2 linked regions of the Tunturibacter gelidoferens genome follow. The protein of the gene in region 2 interacts with the protein of the main gene of each other region in a pairwise test. Links are inferred from orthologs where the notes say so. Each region holds a gene or a part of one and is shown on either strand. Other genes may lie near its edges.

Evidence for each region.
Region 1: the proteins of glp (region 2) and RBB81_RS11975 interact in binary tests that used the Escherichia coli proteins (3 or more experiments, as listed by UniProt). The link is inferred for Tunturibacter gelidoferens from one-to-one orthologs.

The regions. Positions count from the first base shown.
Region 1 is NZ_CP132938.1:2,682,776-2,687,160, forward strand. Bases 1-3,000 are described here. They hold RBB81_RS11975 (molybdenum cofactor guanylyltransferase), read left to right. Parts: upstream 1-1,134; coding sequence 1,135-1,866; downstream 1,867-3,000. Other genes in these bases: RBB81_RS11970 (dipeptidase), read left to right, coding at 1-1,135; RBB81_RS11980 (ABC transporter ATP-binding protein), read left to right, coding at 1,926-2,846. Outside these bases: RBB81_RS11985 (sugar transferase), read left to right, coding at 3,103-4,385. UniProt on the Escherichia coli protein: Transfers a GMP moiety from GTP to Mo-molybdopterin (Mo-MPT) cofactor (Moco or molybdenum cofactor) to form Mo-molybdopterin guanine dinucleotide (Mo-MGD) cofactor.
Region 2 is NZ_CP132938.1:2,142,200-2,147,753, forward strand. The notes cover bases 1,461-4,242. They hold glp (gephyrin-like molybdotransferase Glp), read right to left. Parts: upstream 3,579-4,242; coding sequence 2,343-3,578; downstream 1,461-2,342. Other genes in these bases: egtD (L-histidine N(alpha)-methyltransferase), read left to right, coding at 1,461-1,768; moaC (cyclic pyranopterin monophosphate synthase MoaC), read right to left, coding at 1,770-2,198; RBB81_RS09485 (tetratricopeptide repeat protein), read right to left, coding at 3,660-4,242. Also shown: RBB81_RS09465 (hypothetical protein), read left to right, coding at 1-519; more of egtD, read left to right, coding at 686-1,460; more of RBB81_RS09485, read right to left, coding at 4,243-4,853; 7-cyano-7-deazaguanine synthase QueC, read right to left, coding at 4,945-5,554. UniProt on the Escherichia coli protein: Catalyzes the insertion of molybdate into adenylated molybdopterin with the concomitant release of AMP.

The sequences.
Region 1 (4,385 bases), 540 kb from region 2 along the record:
TACAGTGCTTTGCTATGGTCACTACGATGTTCAGCCAGCGGAGCCTCTGGATGAGTGGAAGTCGCCGCCGTTTGAGCCGACGGAGCGTGATGGGAACATCTATGCTCGCGGTGCGGTGGATGACAAGGGACAGATGTGGATGCATGTGAAGGCACTGGAGTCGTTGATGACGGCGGGCGGGGGGACGCTGCCGGTGAATGTGCGCGTGATTGTGGAGGGCGAAGAAGAGGTGGGCGGCGAGGGGATCGCTGCGTTTGTGCGTGAGCATGGAGATCAGCTGAAGGCAGATGTCGCGCTGGTGAGCGATACGGAGATGTTTGCGCCGGAGCTGCCGACGCTTTGCGTTGGGTTGCGCGGGATGATCTATACCGAGATCGAAGCACGCGGGGCGAAGACGGATCTGCATTCGGGGATGTATGGCGGGGCGGCTCCGAATCCTTTTGTCGCGCTGGCGCAGGTGATTGCGAAGTTGAAGGATGAGAACGGAAAGATTTTGATTCCGGGATTTTATGACGAGGTGCAGAAGCCGACGGCGGATGAGTTGAAGGCGTGGAAGGCGCTGCCTTTTGATGAAGAGCACTATCGCGCGACGGAGGTTGGGTCGAGTGTGCTGACGGGCGAGCCCGGGTTGAGCGTGCAGGAGCGGACGTGGGCGCGGCCGACACTCGATGTGCATGGAATGCCGGGTGGGTTTGTTGGAGTGGGCGCTAAGACGGTGATTCCCGCGAAGGCAGTGGCGAAGGTGAGCATGCGGCTGGTGCCGGATATGACGCCGGCGGCGAGCTTTGCGAAGTACAAGGCTTTTGTGGAGTCGATTGCGCCAAAAGGAGTTGCGTTGGAGGTGCGGTTGATTCATGCGGGCGATCCGATTGTGGTGAGCACGGACAACTCCTACGTGAAGGCCGCGACGGAGGCGATGCGCGAGGTGTTCGGGAAGGAGACGGTGTTTGTGCGCGGGGGCGGGTCGATTCCGATTGTGGGCGACTTTGTGCGGGAGCTGAAGGTGCCGACCGTGATGATGGGGTTTGGGTTGCCGGATGACAACCTTCACGCGCCGAACGAGAAGTTTCATCTGGCGAACTTCCATCGCGGAATCGAGTCGATTGTGCGGTTTTTGAGTGGTGTAGGTGCCTGATGGCTGGCCCGGTCGCGGAGGAGGTCGGCGGCTATGTGCTGGCTGGTGGGAAGAGTTCGCGCATGGGAAGAGAAAAGGCTTTGCTGGAGCTGGCTGGGAAGCCGCTGGTACACCATGCGGTGAAGAAGCTGCGGCGGGTGTGCATGGATGTGCGGATTTTGAGCAGTAACCCGGAACTGGCGGCGTACGCACGGATTCTTCCTGATCTGCACCCCGGTTGCGGGCCAATGGGAGGGATGGAGGCGGCGCTTGCTCATTCAGTCTTCCATTGGAACCTGTTCCTGCCGGTAGATATGCCGTTTCTTCCTTCGGCATTCTTGCACCACTGGGTTCGCAGAACGCTGATTGAGGAGAAGAGGGGAGCGAGGCTGGTAATGTTTACGGTCGATGGCCTTGCGCAGCCCACGCTGGCGATGATTCACCGGGACGTCGCCCCATTTTTGACGAGTGCGATAGAGCAAGGGGAGTTGAAGTTGTATCCGGTGCTGGAGCGGGCGGGCAGGGAACTGGCGGCGAAACACGGGGTCGTGCTCAGGATGACATTCCGCAATTTGCCATGGAACGATCACTCGACGTTTCGGGCCACGCCAAGCTTGCACGGTCCGGGGCGAGAAGACTGGATGGCAACGACGGAGTTCCAGCAGTCAGCGAAGCATCTCTGGTTTGCGAATCTGAATACTCCGGAGGAGTTTGAGGAGGCGGAGCGGCATGTCGATGCGTTGGATACTTAGCGGGGACCAATGGGTTAGGCTAGATTTGTGTCGTGATTTGGTTGGTGGGAGTCGCTGAGATGGCAGAGCCGGATGACAAGATCGAGGAACAACAGCCTGAGGTGACCGCGGATACTCCGCTGATTGAGAGTGTCTCGGAGGACGTGTCTGCGGAGGTGGGTGATTTTATCCAGCAGGCGGCGGAGCAGAATGAGGCTGCCGCCGAGGCTGTCCCGGATGTGAAGAACAAGCCCGGGCCGTACATCTCGTTCGAGCATGTATATAAGTCGTTCGGCGAGTTTGTGGTGCTGGAGGATGTGAGCTTCTTTGTGCTGCCGGGGGAGACGCTGTGCATCCTGGGACGAAGCGGCGTGGGCAAGTCGGTCTCGCTGCAGATGCTGCTGGGTTTTTTGAAGCCTGACAAGGGGATGATCAAGGTTGCGGGTGAAAATATCTGCGGCTTCCGGGAAAAAGAGTTACAAGAGATTCGTCGGAAGGTGACGATGGTCTTTCAGAATGGAGCGCTGTTCGACTCGATTACGGTGGGAGAGAACGTTGCGTTTCCGATGCGTGAGCGCGGAGAGATGGCGGAAGACCAGATTCTGCAGGTAGTAAAGGGTTTGCTGGAGATGGTGGGTGTGGCGGGAATGGAAAGCCTGCTGCCATCTGACCTCTCGACAGGGATGAAGCGGTCCATTGCGATCGCGCGGGCGTTGGCGTCGCAGCCGGAGGCGGTGCTGTATGACGAGCCGACGACGATGGTTGATCCGCTGATGGCGCATCTTCTCGGAGATTTAATCGAACGGTTGAAGCAACAACTACATCTCACCAGCATTGTGGTGACACACGACATGCGGCTGGCGAAGAAACTGGCGGACCGAGTGGTGTTTTTAAGCGCAGGTAAAGCGATTTTCTTTGGAACCATGGAAGAGATGGAGCGCAGCCAGGATCCGATTCTTCAGGAGTTTTTGACGCTGGATGAGCTAGTTACCCCTGTCTGAGTGCGCAACGTGAGGTAGGTTACAACCGAGTAAAGCGTCTCCCCTGAAGGTGTTAGACAGTTGCTGCCAAGTGTTGCCGTACCCTGTTGCCAAGCCCCTGCCTGAGACGTATGCTCCAGATAGTCTTCAATTTTTCTATATTGCCCGCATAACTGCTCGACTGGCGACTTTTTTTATCGACGGTATTCCTGAGCTTCAATTCAGGCATCCTACCGACTATAAGGCCCTGGGATTATTGAGTTGAAAGGCGTTCGCTATGGCGACACCGGATTATCTGCAGCAGGTCATCGTTTCAGAGAGAAAATACGCGGGGAACGGAAGGCGTGCGTCGAGGACCGACGGCGGAATCTTCCGCAGGCCGTCGATCACGAGCACGGTCTGGGCTTCCCTGGACCTGCTGACGGTGGTGATTGCGGCGGTGGCAGCTTTGAGGTTCCGCGTGGCGACGCCTGCCGATGTACCGACGCTGCATGTGCTCCCGCATCTGATCAAATCTTCTCCAAATCTTCTGTTTTTTTATATTGGCTGGTATGGAATCTGCCTGATCTTCCTTACGCGTTCGTATGGGCTGTATGGGACGATTCAGCACCATAGCGGATTGCATGAACAGAGGATGACGATTCAGGCTTCGCTGACCTCAGGGCTGCTTTTGTGTGGGACGCTGTACCTGTCGAGTGGAGAGGCGATCTCGCGAATCGTGGTTGGACTGATGGTGGTGTTTACGACGGCGCTGCTGTGCGTGCGGCGCGCGTTGTGGCGGAGGATGGTCTATCGGCGATTCCGGGCGGGGATCGAGACGCGGAATGTTTTGATCGTGGGCGCGGGTCGGGTGGGGCATGCGCTGAGAAATCATATCGACACGCTGCAGCATCTGGGATTCCGATTCAAGGGCTTTGTTGCGCTGACCGAACGTGAGGCGGAGTCCGGTAATGCAGATGTGATCGGCGATGCGAGGAACTGCCTGTCGCTGGCTCGATCGTTGTTTGTGGACGAGATCTTCTTTTCTGTTCCGGCCGAAGAGAAGATGGTGATCAGCATGGTGGAAGAGGCTCGGATTGTCGGCATTGATGTTCGTGTGGTTCCGGATATGTACGACGGCCTGGCGTGGAATGCGAAGGTTGAATATGTCGGTCAGTTTCCGACGATTCCACTGCACCGCAGGGACTTTCCGATCGGTGGATTTTTGCTGAAGCGCGTGCTTGATACGACGGTTTCCTTGATTGGGCTGGCATTGACTGCGCCGGTGATGCTGGCGATTGCGATCGCGATTCGGCTGGACTCTCCTGGGCCGATCTTTTATAAGGCGCAGAGGATTGGCCGGAAGGGCCGCGCGTTCTCCTGCTACAAGTTCCGGACGATGGTGCAGAATGCGGACAAGCTGAAGGCTGATCTGGAGCATATGAACGAGCGCGATAGTGTGCTGTTCAAGATCAAGAAAGATCCTCGGATTACAAAGGTGGGCAGAGTGTTGCGGAAGTACTCGCTCGATGAGCTACCGCAGTTTTATAACGTTCTGAAGGGTGATATGAGTCTGGTAGG
Region 2 (5,554 bases):
ATGAGGGACAACATCGCGTATGAGGCGGCGCTGGGGGATCATGGACGATCGGGAGAGCAGTTCGATATCTGGCAGGCGGTGTATTCGCCGCAGGGGAAGGATGGGTATCCGGAGCCGATCTTCGATAAGGAGACCGGGGCAATCGATCACAAGGTCGCAGAGTACTGGAAGGAGCACTACGACCTGAACGCGAAGTTGCAACGGGATTGGGAGCAGCTGGGGCCTAAGCTGCAGGGGAAGATTCACCTGTATGTGGGCAGCGACGACACCTATTTCTTGAACGATGCGGTTTATCTGATGGAGGACTTTTTGAAGGCGACGGGAACGCCTGGGCATGGCGTGGCCTATGACGGCGAGGTGCTCTATGGCCCGCGGGCAGAGCACTGCTGGAATGGGGATCCGACGCTGCCGAATGCGCTGTCGCGGCTGCACTACAACACTATGTACCTGCCGAAGATCATGGATCGCATCGAGAAGACGGCACCGGCCGGGGCAGATGTTACGAGTTGGCGGTACTAGGACAGACGGTCGGCTTTTGCAGAAGTTAACTTGAAATCAGCAATAAATTGGGCTTTCTTTGGATTCCGATCGATTTCTGCCTGCAGAGGATCTAAGTCAGTAAAGATTAAATTGCACAAAATCCCTTTCAAATGCATCAAACTGAGGCAGCGGTGGAGATCGATCCTTGAGGCACGCCTTCCACTCCGCTATCAAATCCGCCGGGGGACTAGACGTGCCAACAACTATCTTCGCGCCAGACGCACCGCTGATCAGTATTACTGATGCCGTCGCCTTTGAAGCACGCGTGGGTCTGTCTGCTATGCCTAAGACCCTGTCCCCATGGCTCTTCTACGATGAGTCTGGTTCGCGCCTCTTCGAACAGATCACGGAGCTGCCGGAGTACTATCTGACCCGGACCGAGCGTGGCATCTTTGCGGCCAACGCCGATGAGATTCTTCGCGAGGCTGCGCTTGGTCAGGGGCCGAGCGGAAAGCTTACCCTGATCGAGCTAGGTGCTGGAACGGCGACCAAGACCGGCATCCTTCTGGCGGAAGCCGTTCGCCAGCAGGGGAGTGTGGTGTACCAGCCTGTTGATGTTTCCGAGACGGCTCTCGCCGAGGCCAGTGAAAATATTCTCGCCAATATTCCTGGCGTGACGGTCCGCTCTCAAGTCGCTGACTACACTCGTGAGGCTCTCCCGCTCAACCGCCTACCCGACACGCGGACGCTGGCTCTTTACATTGGTTCCAGTATTGGTAATTTCATGCCGGAGGATGCGAGGGATGTTCTTCGCAACCTCCGCGCGCAGTTGCTTCCCGGGGATACTCTTTTGCTGGGCACGGACTTGGCGCCGAACGGTGGCCCACACGCCAATAAAACTGTAGCCACGCTGCTTGCCGCATATGACGACGCCGCTGGAGTGACAGCGGCTTTCAATCTGAACGTGCTTGCGCGTCTCAATCGTGATCTGGGGACTGATTTTGCGTTAGCAAACTTTCAGCATCGGGTTCGTTGGAATCCCGCTCAATCACGCATTGAGATGCACTTGGAATCGGTCATCGCTCAGCGCGTTCATGTCCCGGCTAACTCCAGCGGTCCTGCCTTCGCTGTCGATTTTGCACGGGGCGAGAGTATTCACACCGAAAACAGTTACAAATTCACCTCGGCTGCGGTTGAGGAACTTCTCGCGTCGGCGAACTTCAAGAAGACCAGGTCTTGGGAGGATCCGCAGCATCTGTTCGCGGTCACGCTGGCTACTGCGGTCTGATTCAGAGGCTTCCGCGTCGATACTCTCCGCTCTTGCCTCCGGTTTTGCGTATCAATACGACGTCGCGGATTCGTATTCCTTTGTCGAGCGCTTTGGTCATGTCGTAGATGGTTAGCGCCGCGATTGAGGCTGCCACCATCGCTTCCATCTCAACGCCTGTGCCTGCAACTGTCGCTGCGGTTGCTTCGATCGCGACGCCACCTTCGACAATTTTTGTCTGTATGTCTACGAAGCTCAGTGCTATTTGATGACACATCGGAATGAGGCTTGAGGTTTGCTTCGCTGCTTGAATTCCCGCGAACCTCGCCACTTCGAGGGGATTGCCTTTGGGATTTTGCGGCAGCGCCTCGAGCACCGCGTCGGACAGCTCGACGAACGCTGATGCCACGGCCTCGCGTCTTGTTGCCAGCTTGTCGCCGACATCCACCATGTGCGCTTCGCCGGCCTGATCGTAGTGCGACAGATGCAGCGGCACGGGGGACCGGGGAGGGAAGTCCGCATCATTGCCGAGAGGTTCGGGGGCGTCATCCATCAGCTGTTCGGAGGTGTAGTCTACGTCGTCCATCCTACAAGCCTACCGCAGGAGAATCGTGATGACATCCCCGGTGGAGAAGTGATCTTTGTCGGGTGGGAGGACCGCATAGCAGTTCGCTTGCGCATTCGCGGCCAAGTCGCCTGATCCCTGCCAGCCTACCAATCGTACCTCTGGGCGGACTCGGTTGGAGGTCCATCTGGCGGGGAGCACACGCATCAGGCCGGCCTTTCCTGCGAGGCCCTCTGCCAGCGTCGCCTGCAGAAAACGCGGGCCCTGGACTTCGGACCCGCCCATCGCACGGAGCACCGGTTCGACGAAACAATGGAAGGTCACTTGAGTCGAGACGGGGTTTCCGGGCAGGCCGAAAAAAAATTGGGCAGGGAACTGGTCGTCAGCCGGCAACCTGCCGAAGACCAGGGGTTTGCCTGGCTGCATCTTGACGCCGGTGAAGAAAAACTCTGCGCCCAGGCTTTGCAGTACCTCTTCGACCAGGTCGTACTTGCCCATGGAAACGCCACCGGACAGCAGCAGAAGTTCGCAATGGCGTGCGGAACGAATGGTTTGTTCGAGTTCAGGTCGCCGGTCCGGAGCAATCGGGAGCTGGACGGGTTCTCCGCCAGCGTGCCTGATCAGCTCAGACAGACCGTAGCTGTTCGAGTTTCTGATCTGGTGCGGCCCGGGCGTCGCTGCGAGGTCGACAAGTTCGTCTCCAGTTGCGACGATGGCTACCTTTGGCCTGCGATAGATCTTTAGCTCTGTGTATCCGCAGGAGGCGGCGAGAGCTACCTCCGCGCCCTCGATTTTAGAGCCAGAGGCCAATACTGTTTGGCCGGCCCGGGCCTCGCTTCCCTGGGGAACGATGTTTTCTCCGCTTCGAATCGTGCGTCCAGCAAGTAAGCGTATCGAGTTGTTGGTGCGTTCCACATGTTCGATCATCACGACAGCGTCGGCGCCTGCTGGAGTTGGTGCGCCGGTCATGATTTCAATCGCGGTATTTTGTTCGAGGGTGCTGCCCCGCCACTGCTCACCGGCCCTGACCTGGCCGACTACCTTCAATGGACCGAGCGTGTCGGACGCCCGCACAGCAAACCCGTCTCGGGTCGACCTATTGAATGGCGGCTGATCGCGATCCGCGAGCACGGGCTGGGCGAGTACGCGGTCTCCGCAGGCCAGCAGCGCGAGCGGTTCGCTTGGCGGACGTGGAAGATCGGTTGCGTGTTGAAGCACCTTCGTCAGAGCTTCATCGAAACCGAGAACTGCGGCCGCTGACTGCATCCTCTTCTCCTTCAGCTATCAGCGTGACAAATGGAAAGGCCCCGAGCGGGGTCGCCCGGGGCCTTCCGGTTTTTCCGGCGCTTATTTCTTTCCAGCTTTGAAGGTCGACTTTATCGGTGCGCCGATGCCTTCGAGAATACCCTTCACATCAGCAGCATGTGGTCCGTCCGGAGCCAGTTCAAGGTATTCCTGATAGGCTTCGACGCAACCCGGTGGCGCTACAATCTTCTGGGTTTTCGGATCGACTGTTGCCTGTGGAATGAGCGCCTGTCCCTTGATGTAATAAGCATCCGCCTTCTTCGGATCGGCTGCGATTGCCTTGTCGGCAGCAGCACCCGCCTCGGTCAGTTTGCCTGAGTTGTAGAGGGTTGCGGCCTCGTTGAAGAAGTACATTCCGGCCTTTTCCGGTTGGGCCTTGGCAGCCTGCTCGTAGGCGTCGGAGGAGGCCTTGGCGTCACCCAGACGGGCCTCCGCCTGTCCCAACTGGTTGTAAGCTACGCCGGCGGTTTCGGGGTTTGGTTTCTTGGAAGCGGCATTCAGATCCGCGGCTTTTTTATAGGAGGCAGCGGCATCGGTGTACTTCTGGAGGATGGCCGGATCCGTCGGTGAGGTGCCAGCTGCTTTAGCTGCCTTTGCTGCGGTCTCTCCGCTCCCAAGTTGAGCATCACCAAGGGTGACCCACAGAATTCCCTCGTCGGGCTTGGTTTCGGTGGCCTGCTTCATGGCGGTGATTGCGGAGTCGTAGTTGCCAGCCTTGTTGTCGGCGCGGGCCTGAGTCAGAAGGGCGTTGAGGTTCTGAATCTTCGCGTTGCCGGCGACGACCTCGGCGTTCTTCTTCTTGTACTCTTCGAGCGCCTTCCGGTCTTCGGGGCTCATCTTACTGATGTACTCCGCGCGCGACATGTCGAAATCGAGGAGCTTGTCTTCGTCTTTCGCAATCGGAACACTCTCGTTGAAGTCCAAGCTCTTATCGTCCTGGAAGACGAAGACTACATAGGTCCCAGCCACGATCCCGGTTCCTTTGTAGTTGCCATCTTGATCGATGGGAAACTTGTAGGGGTACTTTCGGTCCTTCGCGTCAGACGAACGATCCGTTGTGAGCCTGACTTCGCCCTTTGTAATTGGCAGGCCGGCGGGATTGAGAATGTGGCCATGAATGCTTGCGGTTCCCGCGGGCGGGGCTGCTTGTGCTTTCAAGCGTGTGGGCTGCGCGATTGCCAGGATTACCAGCAGAGCGGCTGCCAGGGTGCTTATCTTCCATCCGATACGTTTCATGCTCTTATCTTCTCCTGGCCCATTAGTGGGGGCGTAAGTCTTCGTTGCAAAACAGTTCTTGCTTCCTCAAATTTGATGCAAAATGCAGCGGTCACGCGACCGCATACGATATGGGATCGACCGCTCCGGCGTCACGAAATGCCCGCAGTCGCAGAACGCAGCTCTCGCAAACGCCGCAGGCCTCGGTCTCGCCGGAATAGCATGACCAACTTACATGGAAGGGTGCACCGAGTTCAACTCCCAACCGGACGATCTCGCTCTTGCGCATCTGGATCAGCGGAGTGACGACCTGGATCTGTCCGTCTTTGGTGCCCATCCTGATTAGCTGATTGAACGCTTCATAATACGCTGGCCGACAGTCGGGATACCCCGAACTGTCCTGTTCGACGGCCCCGATAAAGACCTTCTTGGCACCCAGAACCTCGGCCCAGCTTACCGCGGCTGAGAGGAAATGCGCATTTCGGAATGGAACATAAGTGATTGGGACTTCGTTTCCGATGGTCGCTTCCTCCCCCGCCGCCGGTACGGCAATCGAGGCATCGGTCAGCGCCGACCCTCCGATTCGGCGAAACAGGTCGATCTTGAGATGCAGCAGCTCTTTCACTCCGACGATGCGGGCGACCTCCTGTGCGGAGTGCAGTTCCCTCGATTCCGTTCTCTGGCCGTAGCTGAAGTGGAGGGCGAAGACGTCGTAGTCTCGG